Regions from separate parts of the Pantoea sp. X-Soil-TKNS-1207 genome, predicted to be linked through region 1. Evidence: riboswitches for the same ligand, from Rfam matches in the RefSeq annotation. Region 1 holds a riboswitch; each other region holds the start of a gene.
The links. A riboswitch is a leader RNA that binds a small molecule or an ion and turns the genes downstream of it on or off. The one in region 1 is predicted to bind thiamine pyrophosphate.
Positions count from the first base shown of each region.

Region 1 (4,892 bases):
GGGCTGATGATGGAGTTGCTGCCAGGCGGCCAGCAGCGCGGGGACTTCGCGGAACGACAAAAATCCGGGGATATAAGGCATGGTGGTGCTGACGCGCGCAATCTGGTGCTCCACCAGCTGTAACGAGGGATATTCCAGAATCACCAGCGCGGCGCGTGTCACCTCGCCGCCCTGTTCAAAACCCACATCGGCACCGGCAATCAAACGCGGCGGCAGCACGTCAAAATCGTCCTGCCGCACCACGTCAGCTGCGCGCTGTTGCTGTTCCGTGCGTAGCGCCGCCAAATCCATGCTTAGCCCTGATGATAAGGGCGGGACAGACGATGCACCGCCTCAACAAAGGCCCCGGCGTGCTCAGGCGGAACATCCTGATGGATACCGTGACCGAGATTGAAGACATGGCCTTCGCCTGCGCCGAAACCTTCCAGGATCCCGGCAACTTCCTGTTCGATACGCGCCGGTGGCGCATACAGCATGGAAGGATCCATATTGCCCTGTAGCGCGACCTTGTGGCCAACGCGACGACGGGCATCGGCGATATCGGTGGTCCAGTCCAGACCCAGCGCATCACAACCGGTTTCCGCCATCGCTTCCAGCCACTGCCCACCACCCTTGGTGAACAGGGTAACTGGCACGCGGCGGCCTTCGTTTTCATGCAGCACGCTATCGACGATTTTGTGCATGTAGTAGAGCGAGAATTCGCGGTAGTCACGTCCGGTCAGCACGCCGCCCCAGGTGTCAAACACCATGATCGACTGCGCACCGGCTTTGATCTGCGCATTCAGGTAAAGGATCACGCTATCGGCGAGCTTATCCAGCAGCAGATGCAGCGTCTGCGGCTCGGCGTACATCATCTTTTTGATTTTGGTGAAGGCTTTGCTACTGCCGCCTTCCACCATATAGGTCGCCAGCGTCCACGGGCTACCGGAGAAGCCAATCAGCGGCACTTCGCCTTTCAGGTTATGCCGGATGGTGCGTACCGCATTCATCACATAACCCAGTTCCTGCTCCGGATCGGGCACCGGCAGTTTGTCGACATCGGCACGGCAGGTAATCGGGTGCGAGAAACGCGGGCCTTCGCCAGTTTCAAAGTAAAGCCCCAGCCCCATCGCATCGGGGATGGTGAGGATATCGCTGAAGAGGATGGCCGCGTCCAGCGCATAGCGGCGCAGCGGTTGCAACGTGACTTCGCACGCCAGCTCAGCATTTTTACACAGCGACATAAAGTCACCGGCTTCGGCACGGGTGGCTTTATATTCCGGCAGATAACGCCCGGCTTGTCGCATCATCCATACCGGGGTGATATCCACCGGCTGACGTAACAGGGCGCGCAGATAACGATCGTTCTTCAGTTCACTCATAATTGGCTCTCTTTCTTGCAGGGCGCCAGTGTAGCATTTTCACGTCGCGCTGGCGCGACACTGGGCAACGGTATCTTCAATCAAACGCCGCGCCACGGTGCCCGGCGGCGGTAGTAATGGCAGCGCATCGTAGTGATACCAGCCAGCGTCCAGCAGCTCCTTGCCATCATGTTGCAATTCGCCGCCTTCATAATCGGCCATAAACGCCATCATCAGCGAATGGGGAAACGGCCACGGCTGCGACGTCACATAACGCACGTTTTTAACCCGTACGTTGCTCTCCTCCATCACCTCACGCGCCACCGCCTGCTCAAGGGTTTCGCCCACTTCGACAAATCCGGCCAGCACGGTGTAGATGTTGTTGCGATGACGGGCATGGTTAGCCAGCAAAATTTCATCGCCGCGGCGAATCGCCACAATGATGCAGGGCGCGATTTGCGGGTAATAACGTTCACGACAGTGGCCGCACAGGCAGGCGAACTCACGTTTGCTCAGATGCATTTCATGGCCGCAATAGCCGCACCAGCGATGCGAACGGTAGAACTCCGCCAGCTGCACTCCCCTGCCGGCGAGCTGAAACAGGCCGACATCTTCGTCGATCAACTGGCGAACGGACGCCATGTTGTCGGGACGGTTCTCACGCACCAGCCAGACGCTCTCCCCCTGCCACTCGCCAATGACCATGCCGTTGCTGCCTGCCAGACCAAACTGCTGCGCGGTGCCGTGCGGCAATTCCCCCTGCGGCAGCCAAAGTTTTTGCTCATGGCTGACAATCCACCAGCCAGCGTCTACGCTTGAGATCTCACGTTGCATATAAATTGTCATCCTTAGCGTCAATTCGTACGCCGAAATGCTGATGTCAGGTTTGTTAATCAACAACTATACCCAAATGGAGCGACGTATGCTTAACCAGTTAGATAACCTGACCGAGCGTGTCGGTGGCGGTAATGAATTGGTCGATTCCTGGCTAAACGCGCGTCGTCAGTTACTGGTGACTTATTATCAGTTAATTGGCATGAAGCCGAAGAAAGACGCGATGAGCGCACTGGATGAACGGGCGCTGGATGCGTTTTGCCACAACCTGGTGGATTATCTTTCCTCCGGTCATTTCAGCGTTTATGAACATATTATCAGTGAGATGCAGGGCGACAGCCCGATGATTGCTGCCGCACAGCTTTATCCATCGCTGGAAGCCAATACCGAGCGACTGATGCAGCTGTACGATGGTCATTTACAGCAGGCGATCACCGACGATAACTGCACCCTGTTCCAGCAGGCCCTGTCTGAAGTGGGTGAAGTGCTGGAGTCGCGCTTTACGCTGGAAGACAAACTGGTGCATCTGGCATGGGACAATCAGCTGGCACATCCGCCGGTTGCCAATGAGAGCATCGTTGCCCGTCCGGCGTAAAACGGGCAATTGTAAAATACTTGTGATTCACGAAAAGCCCCTCTATGCTGAGCGGGCTTTATTGTTTTGCGGTTACAGCGTAAAACATGATCTTGTCGGAGTGCCCATCTGGGCTGAGACCGTTAATTCGGGATCCGCGGAACCTGATCAGGTTAGAACCTGCGAAGGGAACAAGAGTAAACATCATCAGCACGGTGCCCGCACCGCTTCTGTTACTCATTCCGGACTCCGGACAAGCAACTTCCATCATTTACAGGAAACTTGCTATGTCTGTTGCAAAAACCTCTCGTCGTGAACAGCGCGCCCAGGCGCAGGCGTTTATCGATTCCCTCCAGGGAACCGCGTTTCCCAATTCCCAACGCATCTGGATCACCGGCAATCGCCCTGATATTCGCGTACCGATGCGCGAAATCCAGCTCAGCCCAACCCTGATCGGCGGCAGCAAAGACCATCCGCAGTACGAAGAGAACGAAGCAGTCCCGGTGTATGACACCGCCGGTGCCTATGGCGATCCGGCAGCAACCATCGATGTACATCAGGGTCTGGAAAAACTGCGCGCGCACTGGATCGCCGAACGTGGCGACAGCGAAACCATCGACCAGCTCAGCTCCAGCTATACCCAGCAACGACTGGCGGATGAAGGACTGGATCACCTGCGTTTTGAACATTTGCCCCAGCCGCGCCGCGCCAAAGCCGGGCGTCGCGTTACCCAGCTGCACTACGCGCGTCAGGGCATCATCACGCCGGAGATGGAATTTATCGCGCTGCGTGAAAACATGGGCCGTGAGCGCATCCGCGGCGAAGTGCTGCTGCAACAGCATCCCGGTCACAGCTTTGGCGCGCATCTGCCGGAAAATATCACCGCGGAATTTGTTCGCGAGGAGGTCGCCGCGGGTCGCGCCATCATCCCGTCCAACATCAACCATCCTGAATCTGAGCCGATGATCATTGGCCGTAACTTTCTGGTGAAGGTGAATGCCAATATCGGCAACTCCGCCGTCAGTTCCTCGATTGAAGAGGAGGTGGAAAAGCTGGTGTGGTCGACCCGCTGGGGTGCCGATACCGTGATGGATCTCTCGACCGGACGCTATATCCATGAAACGCGCGAATGGATTTTGCGTAACAGCCCGGTGCCGATTGGCACCGTACCGATTTACCAGGCGCTGGAGAAGGTGAATGGCGTCGCCGAAGACCTCAACTGGGAAATCTTCCGTGATACCTTGCTGGAGCAGGCGGAACAGGGCGTGGATTACTTCACCATTCACGCCGGTGTGCTGCTGCGCTACGTACCGATGACGGCAAAGCGCCTGACCGGCATTGTGTCGCGCGGCGGCTCGATTATGGCGAAGTGGTGCCTGTCGCATCATCAGGAAAGTTTTCTCTACCTGCACTTCCGTGAGATCTGCGAGATCTGCGCCGCCTATGATGTGGCGCTGTCGCTGGGCGATGGTCTGCGTCCGGGTTCCATCCAGGATGCCAACGATGAAGCGCAGTTTGCGGAACTGCATACGCTGGGCGAGCTGACGAAAATCGCCTGGGAATATGACGTGCAGGTGATGATTGAAGGTCCGGGCCATGTGCCGATGCAGATGATTCGCCGCAATATGACTGAACAGCTGGAGCATTGCCACGAAGCCCCTTTTTATACCCTCGGACCGCTCACCACCGATATCGCGCCCGGCTACGACCATTTCACCTCCGGCATTGGTGCCGCGATGATTGGCTGGTTCGGCTGCGCGATGCTGTGTTATGTCACACCGAAGGAGCATCTGGGTCTGCCGAATAAGGAAGATGTCAAACAGGGGCTGATTACCTACAAAATCGCCGCCCATGCCGCCGATCTGGCCAAAGGCCATCCTGGCGCGCAGATCCGCGATAACGCGATGTCGAAAGCGCGTTTTGAGTTTCGCTGGGAAGATCAGTTCAATCTGGCGCTGGACCCGCACACCGCCCGCGCCTATCACGATGAAACCTTACCGCAGGAGTCGGGCAAAGTGGCGCATTTCTGCTCCATGTGCGGCCCGAAATTCTGTTCAATGAAAATCACCCAGGAAGTGCGCGAATATGCTGCCCGCCAGCAGGCGGAAGCCCAGCCGATTGAAATTGGCATGGCGCAAATGTCG
Region 1 covers NZ_AP035958.1:274,316-279,207, reverse strand. The annotation lists gene nfi (deoxyribonuclease V) at 1-291, opposite strand, end outside; gene hemE (uroporphyrinogen decarboxylase) at 294-1,361, opposite strand; gene nudC (NAD(+) diphosphatase) at 1,401-2,174, opposite strand; gene rsd (sigma D regulator) at 2,263-2,769, shown strand; TPP riboswitch at 2,856-2,956, shown strand; gene thiC (phosphomethylpyrimidine synthase ThiC) at 3,036-4,892, shown strand, end outside.

Region 2 (4,892 bases), 490 kb from region 1:
GCGTGATATTGCGCGCTTCACAGACGCTGCGCACCAGTTGCAGCATCTCATTACGCAGCGCCGGGTCGAGCGCGGAAAAGGGTTCATCCAGCAATAAAATCGGCTGATTGCGCAGCAGGCAACGTGCCAGCGCCACGCGTTGTCGCTGGCCGCCGGAGAGCTGTTCCGGCAGGCGTGCTAGCATCTCCTCCAGCCCGGTTTGCGCGGCGATCTCATGCACCTGCTGTTGCTGCGCGCGGCTCAGCTTCAGGCCGGGGTGCAGCCCGAGCCCCAGATTCTGTTGTACCGTCAGATGCGGAAACAGATTGTTTTCCTGAAACAGCATCGATACCGGACGCGCGGCGGGGGCGCTGTGGGTATGATCCTCACCATCCAGCAGCAGGGTGCCGCTGCTGACCGGCAGAAAGCCGCCAATCAGGCTGAGCAGGGTGCTTTTCCCGGCGCCGCTCGGCCCCAGAATCGCCAGACGTTCGCCGGGCTGCGCCGCAAGCTGGAAGCGCATCGGCAGATGCTGGTAAAGGTAAGTGAGGTTATTCAGTGTCAGCATGACGACCCGGCAATTTTTCCATCAGGGTAAAGAGTAGCAGGCACAGCAGCAGCAGCAGCAGGGCGGTGACCGCCCCATCTGCGCCGCGATAGGCGCCAATTTGCTGGAACAGGTAAAACGGTAGCGTACGGAAATCCGCGCTGCCAAACAGCGCCACTACGCCAAAATCGCCAATCGACAACACGCAGGCAAACGCCAGCGCCTGGGCAATGGGTCGTCTCAGGGCGCGCAGTTCGATCAGCCGTAGTCGGTTGAAGCCCTGCACCCCCAGCGAGGCGCATAGCCTGTTGTAGCGCAGGTTGATATCGCGCATCGGATTTTCCAGCACCTTCATGGCATAAGGAATGGCGATCAGCGCGTTGGTGAAAATCACCAGTCCATCGGCGGATTGCGGCAGGCCAACGGTGGCGTTGAATAGCAGGAAAAAGCCGCTGGCCAGCACAATACCCGGCATCGCGAGGATCAACATGCCGCTCAGCTCCATCGCCTGCGCCGGGATGATTTTATGGCGCTGGCGCAGTTCGCGACTGCTCCATAGCAGCATCATCGTCAGCACCACGCACAGCACGCCTGCGCCGATGGCAATGCGCAGCGACGTCAGGGTGGCCTGCCACAGGGCCGGTTGTTGCAGCGCCCCGGCCACGCCGCCCCGCAGCCCATCCGCCACTACCGCCAGCAGCGGCGGCAGCAACAGCAATAACGCCAGGCCAATCAACAGCGTATCGCTGAGGCGCGCCCGCCAGCCATCCTGCGGGTCGCGCCAGCCGCGTATTTGCTGGCTGCCCGCCGGAATCGCCTTGCTGAAGCGCTGGCTTAGCAGCACCAGCAGCAGGCAGCAACCCAGCTGGAGCAACGCCAGCAGCGCCGCGCGGCCAGGATCGTAATCAAAGTTCAGCGCCTGATAAATCGCCAGCTCCAGCGTGGTGGCCTGCGGGCCGCCGCCCAGTGCCAGCACGGTGGCGAAACTGGCAAAGCACAGCATAAAAATCAGCGCCGCGGTGGGCAGAATCTGCCGCCGCAGCCACGGCCACTCCAGCAGGCGGAACAGATTCCAGCCGCGTAAACCGAGCTGGGCCGCCAGCTGGCGTTGCTCGCCCGGAATGCTTTCCAGCGCCTGCAATAACATCCGTGTCGCCAGCGGCAGATTGAAAAACACATGCGCCAGCAGAATGCCGTGCAAGCCATAGGGCGAGAAGTGATAGTTGATCCCCAGCATGGCGCACAACTGCGCCAGCCAACCGGTGCGGCCATACACGCTCAGCAGGCCGAAGACCGCCACCAGCACCGGTAACACCAGCGTCATGGCGCACAGGCGCAGCAGCAGGTTACGACCGGGAAAACGCCGCCGGTACAGCGCGCGTGCCAGCGGGATCGCGGGCAGCACCGAGAGCAGCGCCGACAGCCACGCCTGCCAGAAAGAGAAGGCCAGCACATGGTGCAGATAGCTGTCGGCAAGCAGGCTGCGCCAGTCGCCAATCGGCGCTGACATCAGCAAGGCGCCAAAAGCCAGCAGCGCCACCGCGCACAGCAACAGCGCGGTGAAGCTGCCGGGTAACAGCCAGCCGGGGATTAACGGCTGACGGCGCGTTGCCATGCACTGATCCAGGCTTTGCTATGTTCGGCCACCTCGGCCGGGCTATATTGCAGCGCGGTTTGCGGCACGTTCAATGCCTGATATCCCGCAGGCAGGTCGCTCTTAATCACCGGATACATCCAGTTGCCGGTCGGGATGGTCTGCTGGAAAGCCGGGGAGACCATAAATTGCATAAACTGCTGCGCCAGCTGCGGTTGCTTGCTGCTGGCGAGCTGGGCCGCCACTTCGACCTGCAAATAATGGCCTTCGCTGAACGGCGCCGCGGCGTAGTTATCTTTCTTCTCTTCAATGATGTGATACGCCGGAGAGGTGGTGTAGCTCAGCACCAGATCGCTTTCCCCTTTCAGAAACAGGCCATAGGCTTCGCTCCAGCCCTTGGTGACGGTGACGGTTTTCTGCGCCAGCTTCTGCCAGGCATCCGCTGACTTATCGCCATAGACCTTTTGCATCCACAGCAGCAGGCCAAGGCCCGGCGTGCTGGTGCGCGGATCTTCATAGATAACGCGCCATTTTTCCGGGCTTTCGACCAGTTCTTTCAGGCTTTTCGGCGGGTTCTTCAGCTTGTTTTTATCGTAGACGAAGGCGAAGTAGCCGTAGTCGAACGGAATAAAGGTGTCGTTGTGCCAGCCGCCCGGCAGTTGCAGCGCCTGGGTATCAACCGGGCTTTTGGCGAACAGGCCGGTTTTTTCCGCAGCCTGCACCAGGTTGTTGTCGAGGCCCAGCACGATATCCGCTTTGCTGTTTTTGCCTTCCATCCGTACGCGATTCAGCAGCGACACACCATCTTCCAGCGCCACGTATTTCAGTTCGCAGCCGCACTGCGCTTCAAAGGCTTTTTTCACCGCCGGACCAGGACCCCAGTCAGCGGAGAAGGAGTCGTAGGTGTAGACGGTAAGCACGGGTTTGGCGGCAAGCACCGGGGCGGAGACCAGCAACAGCACGGGCAGAACTTTGTTTAACACTTTGCGCTCCTTGAGGAGAAGATAAGGTTGAGTCGCAAAGGATCTGAGCAGTGAGGCATCTCAAATCCCTACGCCGGTATTAGCCGGATCAGGTTCGACGGGTCTCTCTCAGCCCCTATAACGCCGGGCACCCCGTTGAGAACGGCTCATTCTAGACATTTCCGGGTCAGGGTGAAAGGTTCACAGCTCCGGTGGCGCAAACCAGGCGGATTTAAAATCAAACCAGCCGAGGGTGTTCATTCGCACGCCGCGCATACTGCGCTGACCTTCCAGTAATAACCAGTGATGGAACAGCGGATGCAGGTTATCGCTATCCACCAGCTGCTTACTCCATTCGGCAAGGGGCAGCGTCTTTTCGCGCCAGCGAGCCGCCGCCTCTTCCCAGTCGATCGGGATACAGTGGTGCATCAGCGGCAGTTCGTAGAGTTGGGCGAATAACGAGTAATCCAGCGGCAGGGTGAAGTTGACGCTGCCCAGCCAGATATCGCTCTCGCCCTCGCCGTTAAACCACTCTTCATAGCTCAGTTCGCGGGTGATCAGCTCGACGCCCTGTTGCGCCAGCAGGGGGCGCAGCGCGTTGGCGATGCCTTCGTGCTCCACATGATGGCTGTACCAGCTGATGGTGAGCTGCTTCAGGTTTTCCGGTTTGCTGACCGAGGTCAGGTCGCGGCGATGGTGCCAGCGCGGCAGCAGGCCATAGGCCGGGAACCAGTAGCGTTGATAGCCGACGCCTGCGTGACTCAGCAACGCGATGGGGTTGAACAGATAGCTGACCCAGCGGCGGAAATGGGCGTCGCGGCCTTTTTCTGAACGCTGGTCATACAGCAGGAAGTAACATCCTTCCTCCAGCCGACTCTCCTCCGATTTCTCATCGGCGGTTTCCCCTTGCAGCTTCACCCCGGCATACACCAGTTCGTCGCTGATTTCCGGCAGCACCCAGATCGACACATCGTCGATCAGCGCGCGATAGCCGAAGTAGTCATCGAAGGCGGCGATCTTCAGCTGGCTTTGCTGGTTGCGTACCACGCTGTATGGACCGGTGCCGATAGGCTGGCGGGCGAAGTCGCGCAGGGTTTGCCATTCACGCGGCAGGATCATGGCGCTGACGCTGCCGAGCAGCCAGGGTAGCCAGTTGTCGGGCTGGCTGAGCTGGATATCCAGCGTCCAGGGAGCGGAGGAGTGCAGCGCGGTGATATGGGAAAACAACGGCTGGCTGCGCACGCGCTCCAGCGTGCTGATCACGTCGGCCATCTCCAGCTCGCGACCGTGATGAAAACGAATTGCCGGGCGCAGGAAGAAGCGCCAGTGCAGCGGCGAGGTTTGTTGCCAGTGGTGGGCGATATCGGGTTCGATTTCCCCCTTTTCCTCATTTACCCGCGTCAGGCCGCTGAAGATTTGTCGCGCCAGATGGGTTTCCGAACGCCGCAGAGGGGAGCCGGGCAGCAGATTGGGCAGCGGACGGTAATAAAGTACGCGCAGAATATGTTTGCCCTGACGGAAGCTGCGGCCCAGATGGGCAGCGATCATTTGCCGCACCTGATTTTTATCGCCGACCAGCTGCACCAGCTGATCGATACGATCCTGCTCCAGCAGATCTTCGGCGCGCTGCTGCTGGAGCGCCAGGCCGGTGTAGCAGAAGCTGAGCAGGGAACGCTTGCCGCGCCCGGCCTCCGCCTGCCAGATTAACCAGCCCGCCTCCTGCATCGCATTCAGCAGGTTGCGCATATGGCGGCGCGAGCAGTGCAGCAACTCCGCCAGTTCGTTCAGCGTGGTTTCCTGATCCTGGCCC
Region 2 covers NZ_AP035958.1:766,778-771,669, forward strand. The annotation lists gene thiQ (thiamine ABC transporter ATP-binding protein ThiQ) at 1-547, opposite strand, end outside; gene thiP (thiamine/thiamine pyrophosphate ABC transporter permease ThiP) at 531-2,141, opposite strand; gene thiB (thiamine ABC transporter substrate binding subunit) at 2,117-3,103, opposite strand; TPP riboswitch at 3,151-3,248, opposite strand; gene sgrR (HTH-type transcriptional regulator SgrR) at 3,284-4,892, opposite strand, start outside.
Region 2: another riboswitch for thiamine pyrophosphate. It lies ahead of thiB (thiamine ABC transporter substrate binding subunit); the one in region 1 lies ahead of thiC (phosphomethylpyrimidine synthase ThiC).

Region 3 (4,892 bases), 1.7 Mb from region 1:
TCACCGTGCGCGGCGTTGGAGTGATTTGTCCGCGTAACCCGGCAGCAGGCAGCAAACGAATATCGGCATTTTTGTCGAAGCGGCTGACTGGCTGCATCAGCACGTTTTTGTCGTCAGCGGTACGTTTCCACTGATCGCCAAAAGGCTGGACGAAGTCCGTTAAATTTTCTGTGTCGGTGCTACTGATAATTTTCGGTGATGCGCCTTCGGCGGTAACGTACCAGCGCGGCATCACATCGGTAATAAACAGCTGCCAGTATTCATTGACGATGGGGATCTCGACCGTTGCGCCAGCGGCGAAACCGGTGAATTTGTCGGTGGGTTCCAGGCGGGTTAAATCGCCGACGATGTGCGTCATCTTAAACTGGTCGTTATCCACGCGCAGGGTTTCGTGCACGTTGCTCATATAAATCGCCCAGTTTTTGCTGGTGATGGCCGGGCCGTTATTGGTCAGACGGATGGTGGCCCGATTGCACGATGCCCAGTCTGCGCCCAGACTGGCGCAGTCCACACCGTGGCTGGCGGCCTGATTATCGGTAACCTGGTATTGCACGCCAAACTGGCTGATTTGATCGACCACCTCCTGCTGACTTTGCGGCACCGAGGTGCAGGCACTCAGGCCCATCACGCTAAGCGCCAGAAGACTTAATTGTAACTTTTTCATGCTGTGATCCTTATGCACGGATGACTTGAACTGGCACCTGCCAGCTGAGGGTCAGAACAGGGTAAAGGGGGCGATGACCATAAATTTAATGTCTTTCTCGTCCTGGAAAATATTGCCGTAACCACCGCTGAAACTGGGCAGATTGCTGTGGTTGTCATATTGGGTGTAATGCAGTTTGAACATGGTGTCTTTGGCGCGGCCTTCCTGCAGCGTATACACCAGGTCGAGGCTCCAGGCGGATTCTGTCAGGCGTTGCTGCTGGTTATAGAGGGGATTGGTCGAGGGTTTCGCATCCCAGCCGTAAGCGTAGGACCCGCCAGCCTGCCAGCCGGGCAATTGCCAGTTGGCGAGATCAACCATCACCCCCGCAAATAGCGCTTTCTCGCCATTGGCGTTCCAGTCGGAACGTGAATCCCACCATACATCCAGGCGACCGTTCGAGCTGGCATAAGGCGGCGTCATGCGTTGCAGGAAAAAGCCCTGATTGCCTTCGGCTTTAACCCAGGTACCTTCGAGGCGGAAATCAAAAGCGCCGAGGGTGTAGCCAAACGTCATGGCCTGCAACCAGGCTAACCCGTCGTAGACATCGTTGACGCTGCTGGCACCGCCGCGTTCACGATCCTGCGCGCCGTAGAATTGATAGCTGGTGCGCAGCGGTTGGCCTGCCAGCGGCAACTGCCACGAGGCTTTGGCGAAGTACTGGTCCATATAATTCGCCGCCTGGCCATACGCGCCTTCCAGCACCAGATGGTTCTTAAAGTCGTATTTCGCACCGAACGATTGCAGCCATGGGATATCGGTCACGCCATCGGCTTTGCGGAAGTTGTACATATGCTGATACCAGGGCGCTTTGTACTGATCCGTCCACATCCATGAGAAGGAGAGGGCGCCGGCATCGTTAAAATCAAAGGCGGCACCGGTTTCCACGCCACGATAGGTGCCCGGCAGGAAGCCCCAGTGCGATGCCAGTAGCGTCTGGCCGGTCGGTTGCAGATAACCTGCGCGCAACCAGTAGTCCTGCCATTGGGTTTTTAGTGCGGCTTTATACAGGCTGGCGCCATTTTTATCGCCAGTCCACTGCTCATCCCAGCGGGTGCGTGCATTGCTGAAGCCAATTTCGTTCGGTGCCGCCGGGCCACCGTTGGTCAGCTCCAGGGCTCCATAAGCGGCGAGATCGAGACCGATGAAATTCGCCAGATAGCCAGACGAAAAATCGAGGCTGGCATTGGCAGAGGCGTGGTGCAGGTTGGCGTCGTACTGGCCGTACTTACCTTCCTGCGGGTCCATCTCTTTGCGATCGCGCTGGCGTTGCCAGTAATAGAGTGCGCCGTTAAGCGAGGAGTCATCAATGAAACCTTGTGCCAGAGCTGGCGTAGCGGGGATGAAGGTTGTGGCGAAGAGGGTGGTGGCAATGGCCGCAGAGAGCGGCGTGCGAATAATCCTGCGCATGGTGAATCCTCCGTGATAATTCCCTTAGTGACGATTATTTTCCGTAACTGTTACTTAATGTAACCAGTGGCGTGATGCTATTTTTCGCGGCGCGAATTATCAATGACGTTTATTACAATTTATGACACGACACGCAAAATAAGGATTTTAATCTTTCTTCATCATATAGTTACGTGAATGTTGAGTTTGTAACCAGTTTGTGGGAAGGCATAGGTTTACGCGTATCATTCAGACAAAGGTGGCGGTGATCAGGCCAGCACAGAAGAGTCAAAATGCTCGATTACTATACTTAAGTTCAATGACTGCACCTTGATCTGGGTGCGTATATTGTCTAGGATTTTTGCCTGGAGCCAGCGCGATGCTGGCTCCAGGTCTGAAGGGGGGGACGTAATGCAGGAACAAACCGCTAACTTCCTTTGCTAAAGCGAGCAGGTAAGTTGGCGATCGTCATGTTTTCAACATTAACCTCAGGAGCTGCAAAATGGCTGATGATTTAAAGAGAAGACAACCGGAAGACACGCGCTTTATTAGTCTTAGTGAAACCTGGGAGGTCGAATACTGGACTAAGACCCTGGAAGTAACCGCATCAGAACTTCGCACCGCAGTGGCAAACGTAGGGAATGGCACGGAAAAAGTTAAGCAATATCTGCGCAAATGACTTTCAGGTAAGACACACCTAACTAACCCCGTTTTACGGGGTTTTTTTATTGCCTGGCTGGCGCGACTTCCCGTATGCTGGCGGGATGTAATGAACGTTACTCACGACTCGGGGTGCCGCTTTCCGCAAGGAAAAGGCTGAGATACACCCGTTGACCTGAACTGGATAATGCCAGCGTAGGGAAGTCAGATGCCTGACCGCATTCGCCTTCTTGATCGCCGGTTGGGAGCCTTATGAAACAGCCTGACCTTCTTCCCCCCGCGCAGCTCGCGCACTCTCTGCAACGACTCCGTCAGGACGCACCGCTGGTCCACTGCATGACCAATGACGTCGTGCAAACCTTTACCGCCAATGTGCTGCTGGCGCTGCGCGCCTCACCGGCGATGGTCATCGACGCTGACGAAGCCGCGCAGTTCAGTGGCTTTGCCGATGCTCTTTTGATCAACGTAGGGACGCTGACCCGCGATCGCCGGGACGCGATGCAGGCTGCCGTGCTGGCCGCCAATAACGCCGCTACGCCCTGGACGCTCGATCCGGTGGCGGTGGGCGCACTCACGCTGCGCACCGAATTCTGTCAGCATCTGCTGAGTCAGCAACCCGCAGCCATTCGCGGCAACGCCTCGGAAATTCTTGCGCTGGCGAACCAGGCCGCGGGCGGGCGCGGCGTCGACAGCCTGCATCAGGCGGATGCGGCGCTCAGCGCGGCGCAGCAGCTGGCGCGTGACTATCACAGCATCGTGGCGGTGACCGGCGAGGTGGATTACGTCACCGACGGCTCGCGCACCTTCGCGATCCCCGGAGGCAGCCCGCTGATGACACGGGTTGTGGGTACCGGCTGTGCGCTGTCTGCGGTGGTAGCGGCGTTTACCAGCCTGCCGGGCGACCGCCTGCAACATGTGGCCGCTGCCTGCCGCGTGATGTCGCTGGCGGGTGAACGCGCCGCGCAGCAGGCGCAGGGGCCGGGCAGCTTTGTCGCCGCTTTCCTTGATGGGCTTTGGACACTGGAGGAGGCGCTATGAAACGTATCAACGCACTCACCATTGCCGGTACCGACCCCAGCGGCGGCGCGGGTATTCAGGCCGACCTCAAAACGTTTTCAGCGCTCAGCGCCTACGGCACCAGCGTGATCACCGCGCTGGTGGCGCAGAATACCTGCGGCGTGCAGTCGGTCTATCGCATCGAACCGGATTTTGTTGGCGCGCAACTGGATTCGGTGCTGGACGATGTGCGCATCGACAGTGCCAAAATCGGGATGCTGGCGGAAACCGCCGTGGTGGAGGTGGTGGCCGATAAGCTGAAGCGTGCCAGCCTGCCGTTCGTGGTGCTGGACACGGTGATGCTCGCCAAAAGCGGCGATCCGCTGCTGTCGCCGGATGCGGTCGCCAGCATTCGTGAGTTGCTGTTGCCCCAGGTTTCACTGATCACGCCGAATCTGCCGGAGGCTGCCGCGTTGTTAGGCCGCAGCATGGCGCAGGATGAGAAAACCATGTTGATGCAGGGCGATGCGCTGCTGGACCTCGGCTGTGAAGCGGTACTAATGAAGGGAGGACATCTGAGTGATGCGGAAAGCCCGGACTGGCTGATCACCCGCAGCGGACGTCAGCGTTTTACCGCGGCGCGCGTAAACACCCGTCATACCCACGGCACCGGTTGTACGCTCTCGGCGGCGCTGGCCGCGCTGCGTCCGCGCCACGAGGACTGGGCAGCAACGGTGGCGGAGGCCAAAGCCTGGCTGCAACAGGCGTTGCTGCACGCCGATTCTCTTGAGGTAGGGAAAGGCATCGGCCCGGTGCACCATTTTCATCGCTGGTGGTAGGACGCCGCGGATTGCCAATTTTTTCCTGCGAATCCGTCTGAAAAATGGAGTCAGCAATTTGCCAGCCTGGCGGGTTTCGGTCCAGGCTGTTGGGGGTGAGTCGACAGGTGTCGGCTCCAATCCAGCCATTAATCAGGAGTTAACATGACGGACATCGTTCAGTTATTGGGCAAAGAGGCGGACAGCCTTCTTCAACATCGCTGCATGACCATTCCAGCGGAAAGCCTTTATTTACCGGGCGCGGATTATGTTGATCGCGTAATGACCGACAACAATCGTTCTCCTGTGGTTTTACGTAATATGCA
Region 3 covers NZ_AP035958.1:2,874,011-2,878,902, reverse strand. The annotation lists gene AC6I8V_RS13465 (beta-N-acetylhexosaminidase) at 1-664, opposite strand, end outside; gene chiP (chitoporin ChiP) at 716-2,113, opposite strand; gene AC6I8V_RS13455 (DUF3606 domain-containing protein) at 2,595-2,771, shown strand; TPP riboswitch at 2,871-2,971, shown strand; gene thiM (hydroxyethylthiazole kinase) at 3,005-3,790, shown strand; gene thiD (bifunctional hydroxymethylpyrimidine kinase/phosphomethylpyrimidine kinase) at 3,787-4,587, shown strand; gene fbaB (class I fructose-bisphosphate aldolase) at 4,732-4,892, shown strand, end outside.
Region 3: another riboswitch for thiamine pyrophosphate. It lies ahead of thiM (hydroxyethylthiazole kinase); the one in region 1 lies ahead of thiC (phosphomethylpyrimidine synthase ThiC).

Region 4 (4,892 bases), on a different replicon from region 1:
TTGCTGCGGGAGGCGGGGATAAGGATTGGTCCATTATGGCGGATTATACGCTGCGGACCGTCGGTTAACATTTGCAGGGAAGCTGCACTGACGGTCATGGTCAGTGCACCTTCATCAGAAATGATTCACCGTTCAGTGCCTGATTTTTTCCATGTCGCTCTCAGACAGGCCTGTCATTCTCATCACTGACATCCAGTCCTGACCGTTGTCGAGCAGAGTCCGGGCGATCTCGAGTCTGGTCTCAAGCGCACCAAGCTGTTTACCTTGCTGAAGGCCTTTCTCGATACCTTTCTGCTCAAGTTGCTGTGCGATAGTCATAAGTTCGTCCTCATGCTGGGGTACGCGTCGCGCCAGTTCGCGAATAAAGGTTTCTGCATCGGGCGTTTCGCCTACCTGTAGCATGTAGTTTACCAGCCCGCGCATTTGCTGTCCGGTCATAAATTCGTTCAGCATCAGCAACGCCAGCTGTTCAACCAGTTCTGCCAGGTTGCGATGGCGGATATGCTTCTGCAACAGGGTCAGGGCGGCCATACTGCGATGCTGCATGATTTCATCGTCGGGTATCACCGTGATGTCAACCAGCGGAAAATCATCACTGTATAGCCCTGCGGCCAATTCTGGTTCGCTAAACAGCTCCAGCCAGTTAACCGGGTAGGGGTAAGGGCTGCGTTTTCCCTGATAAAACAACACCGGTATCACTAACGGCAGCTTTTTATGTCCGGCATCCAGATGCTGCTGCATCGCGGCAATCGCATAGCGCATCAGTCGAAACGCCATATGTTTGTCCGGTGAACTTTGATGCTCGATCAGCACATGAATATAGCCGTCGCCGCGTCCGGTTCTGAGCGAGTAAAGCACATCGCTGTAATAGGGGCGCAGATCATCTTCGACAAAGCTGCCCGATTCCAGCTTCAGCGTTGACAGATCGCAGATATCCAGCAGCGCCGGTGGCAGGTGCAGCATCATAAAATCCCGCGCGGTATGCGGGTGTGAGAGGAAGGTCTTAAACACCGTATCATGCGGTGTAGGCGTGCTTTTTTTCATCATCCTGATGTCCCGCTGTCATTATTCCATCGCGAAAATTCTACCACTGCGGCAGGGCCGAAGTGGGTGAAGGCGCTAACAATTTGGGGAAAGAAGGGTGCTTGACACCCTGTCTGGCAACGTCCTAGACTGCGGCTTGTTCCAAGGGGTGCCCTGCTAGGGGGCTGAGATTCTACCTGCCTGAATGGTGTCCGGGCAACGTAGTGACCCTCCGAACCTGATCCGGCTAATACCGGCGTAGGGATGCGGGACATGGGGTGACCACACGCCCTTTTTTCCATCTTTGTGCTTTTCAGCGGACAGATCGCGCTCTTAAGGCGTTGCCTGAGAGTATTTGCAATCGCAAAGATGGACACGGACATGACCGAAGCGGCAATTATCGCAGCATTGCTGGAATTCCTTCAGCGCGCAGAGACCACAGACGACGATTTCAACCGGCTGGCACTGGCTATCTTCGCGTATCAATTCGAACACAATCCCTTCTATCGCCGTTTTGCGATCCAGCGCGGACGCACGCCGCTGACGGTAAAAACCTGGCGAAAAATTCCCGCCGTTCCCCTCTCTGCCTTTAAAGATCTGACCCTGAGCTGCCGCCCGGTGGAAGAGATCCCGCATGTGTTTATGACCAGCGGCACAACCGGAACCCGCAGGGGATGCAGCTACCATCCCACGCTGGCCGTCTACGATCGGTCGATGATCCTGAATTTCCGTCAGCGCTTTATGGCGGGGCGAGAGCGGATCCGCATGGGCATCCTGTTCCCTGATAAGGCGGCCATGCCGAACTCATCGCTGGCACATTATCTCGCGCTGGCGATGCAGGAATTTGGCCTGCCCGGCAGCGAGGTGATGATTGGCGCTGACGGCCTCGATATAGCGCGGGTGTTCGCCGCGCTTGAACGGGCGGAGGCCAGCGGAGAACCCTATGCGCTGCTGGGCGCGAGCTACAGCTTTGTCCATTTGCTTGATGAAATGCAGCGTCAGGGACGTCGTTTCACCCTGCCGCAGGGCAGCCGCCTGCTGGATACCGGGGGATTTAAAGGCCAGTCGCGCGAGATCGGGGCAAAGGAATTTTACCCCGCGCTGACAGAGGCGTTTGGCGTCCCGCCTACGGACTGCATCAACATGTACGGGATGACCGAACTCAGCACGCAGTTTTATGACTCGGGCAACGCCGTTTACCCGCCGGTTAAATCCGGGCCTCACTGGATCCGCACCAGGGTGGTCAATCCGCTTACCGGCGATGACGTGCCCGATGGCACCCTCGGAGTGCTGGTCCATCACGATCTGGCCCATTTCAACCCGGTTGCCGCGATGCTGACGGAAGATGCCGGCGTCGCAGTTCCCGGCGGCTTCCAGCTGCTGGGTCGGGTTGCCGGTGCCGATGCGAAAGGCTGCTCGCTGGCGATGGATGAATTTCTCAGCGCTGCGCAGGCGAAACGGTGAAAGAGGTCGCCGGCTATCTGCCGGGCCTCGCCGCCAGCGAGGTGCAGTGGCGCGAACTGAACTTTAGCCACCGGGGGGAGAGCCTCGTCGTCGCTGTACCGGAATTAAATGCTGATCAGATCGCCGGGCTGGCCGCGCGTATCCGTACCAATGCCCGCGCTTATCTGCGCACGCTGAGCGTAGCGCGTATCATCGCCATCATTGACGAGGCGGTGGCGCGACTGCTCGATCGCCGCCATCCGCTGCGTATCCGGGCTGAGCGGCTGTTGCCGATCGTCACCGGCTACGATGCCGAGATGGTCCGGCTCGGCCTGACCGGCTACCTCAAAACCTTCCGCCAGCCCCAGCTGAAGCGCTTTTTGTCAGAAGATTTCGCCGATCCGCAGATCCTTGATGATTTCCAGCCACGGCCCAGCGGTGGTTTCGCCAGGGCTTTCGGCCCGGAGCTGCTGCTGCATATCTGGGCCGGCAATGTGCCGGGTCTGCCGCTCTGGAGCCTGATTTGCGGCCTGCTAGTCAAAGCCGGGACCCTGGGCAAACTGCCGGGGAGCGAGCCGCTGATGGCGGGCTGGTTCGCTCAGCTGCTGGCAGAGATCGATCCGCAACTCGGTGAATGCCTCGCCGTGGTGTGGTGGAAGGGCGGCGATGCCGAGGCAGAGAACAACTGGTTCAGCCAGGCCGATGTGGTGCTCGCCTATGGCGGGAATCGTACGCTGGCCGCCATTCAACAGCGTCTGCCGGTGACCACACGTTTTCTGCCCCACGGCCACAAAATCAGCTTCGGCATGGTGTCACGGATGGCGCTGGATAGCCGCAAGGGCGCGGCGCTGGCCCGCCGGGTGGCATTTGACGTGATGCGTTACGACCAGGCCGGTTGCTATTCACCCCAGATGGTGTTTGTGGAACGTGGCGGCAAGGTCTCACCCGACGAATTCGCCGCCTATCTTGCCCATGAACTTAGCGCCCTGGCGCATCGCCATCCCCGTCGTCCGCTGTCGATGGCGGAGATGAATAGCCTCGCCGCCTGGCGCAATGGCGAAGAGATGCGCGCGCTGGCCGGTGACGCTACGCTGTTTGGCGACCCGGCTGACGGCTGGGCGGTGGTGTGCGTCGCGGAGCCGGAAGCGTTGTCTCCCGCAGCGCTGGGACGCACCCTGAAAATTGTCCCGGTCGACACCCTGGACGACGCCGTTGCGCTGGTTGCGCCGCAGCGTGATTTTCTCCAGACGGCGGGCGTGGCCGCAGCGCCGGAAGAACTGTTTCGCCTCTCCGTCCTGCTGGGCCAGGCTGGCGTCACGCGCATTGCCGCGTTGGGTGAAATGACGTCGCCTGAAGCGGGCTGGCATCATGATGGCCGTTTCAGCCTGCTCGATCTCGTCACCATAACCGGAATTGAACAGGCGGCGGAAGCGGCTGCCGAGGGGTTTGCCCCCTATGCAGACTGACTATCCCCCCCAGGAGGTGTTTTAATGAAGTTCAGAGAACGTACCATTCTCGTCACCGGTGCGAGTCGGGGCATTGGCGCAGCGATTGCCCGCGCCTTTGCCGCAGAAGGGGCCTTTGTCGTCGTGAATTATCGGCAAAGCGCCACCGCAGCGGCAGCGGTGGTGGATGACTGCCGGGCGCTGGGCGGCGAGGCACTGGCGCTGGCTGCCGATGTGACCTCGGAAGAACAGGTTGCGCAGATGATGGCGCGCATTGTCGACGCGACGGGCCGCCTCGATGCGGTGATCAACAACGCATTTTCCCCCTACGTCTTCGATACCGATAACCGCCTGCGTTTCTGGGAAACGCCCTGGGCAGGCTACCAGAGCCAGTTCGAGGGTTCCGTCAGGGCCGCATATCATGTATGCCAGGCGGCGTTGCCGTTGATGCGCGCACGCGCACGCGGGAGCATCGTCAATCTGAGCAGCGATCTGGTTGCCCGTCCTTCGGTTCCCTACCATGATTACGTAACGGCGAAAGCTGCCCTGATGGGTTTCAGCCGCACGCTGGCCACCGAGCTGGGGCCGCTCGGCATTCGTGTCAACTGCGTGGCGCCAGGGCTGGTCTATCCTACCGATGCGAGCCGATTAACCCGGGAAGATGTCCGCGCTGCGCTGACGGAACAGACGCCGCTGCGACGCATTGCCCGCGCGGAAGATATCACCGGGCCGGTTCTGTTTCTCGCCTCGGACTGGAGCGAGTTTGTTACCGGACAAACCCTGTATGTGGATGGCGGGCTGGTGATGAACTGAAGGCGCAACGGCACGGCAGGTTTAGTGGCTGGTTTGTCATCCGCTTAAAGCAGGCTACAGTAATCGCGGACAGCGGATTTTCCGGAGACTGTGATGCTCAAACCGAAAAGCAGTAGCAAGCTTGACGAAGATATTTGTGTACACATTTTTGCAGCATCAGCAGGCATG
Region 4 covers NZ_AP035960.1:257,970-262,861, forward strand. The annotation lists gene AC6I8V_RS24435 (NAD(P)-dependent oxidoreductase) at 1-68, shown strand, start outside; gene AC6I8V_RS24440 (Rpn family recombination-promoting nuclease/putative transposase) at 133-1,047, opposite strand; TPP riboswitch at 1,179-1,305, shown strand; gene AC6I8V_RS24445 (LuxE/PaaK family acyltransferase) at 1,405-2,487, shown strand; gene AC6I8V_RS24450 (acyl-CoA reductase) at 2,484-3,932, shown strand; gene AC6I8V_RS24455 (SDR family oxidoreductase) at 3,957-4,724, shown strand; gene AC6I8V_RS24460 (hypothetical protein) at 4,818-4,892, shown strand, end outside.
Region 4: another riboswitch for thiamine pyrophosphate. It lies ahead of AC6I8V_RS24445 (LuxE/PaaK family acyltransferase); the one in region 1 lies ahead of thiC (phosphomethylpyrimidine synthase ThiC).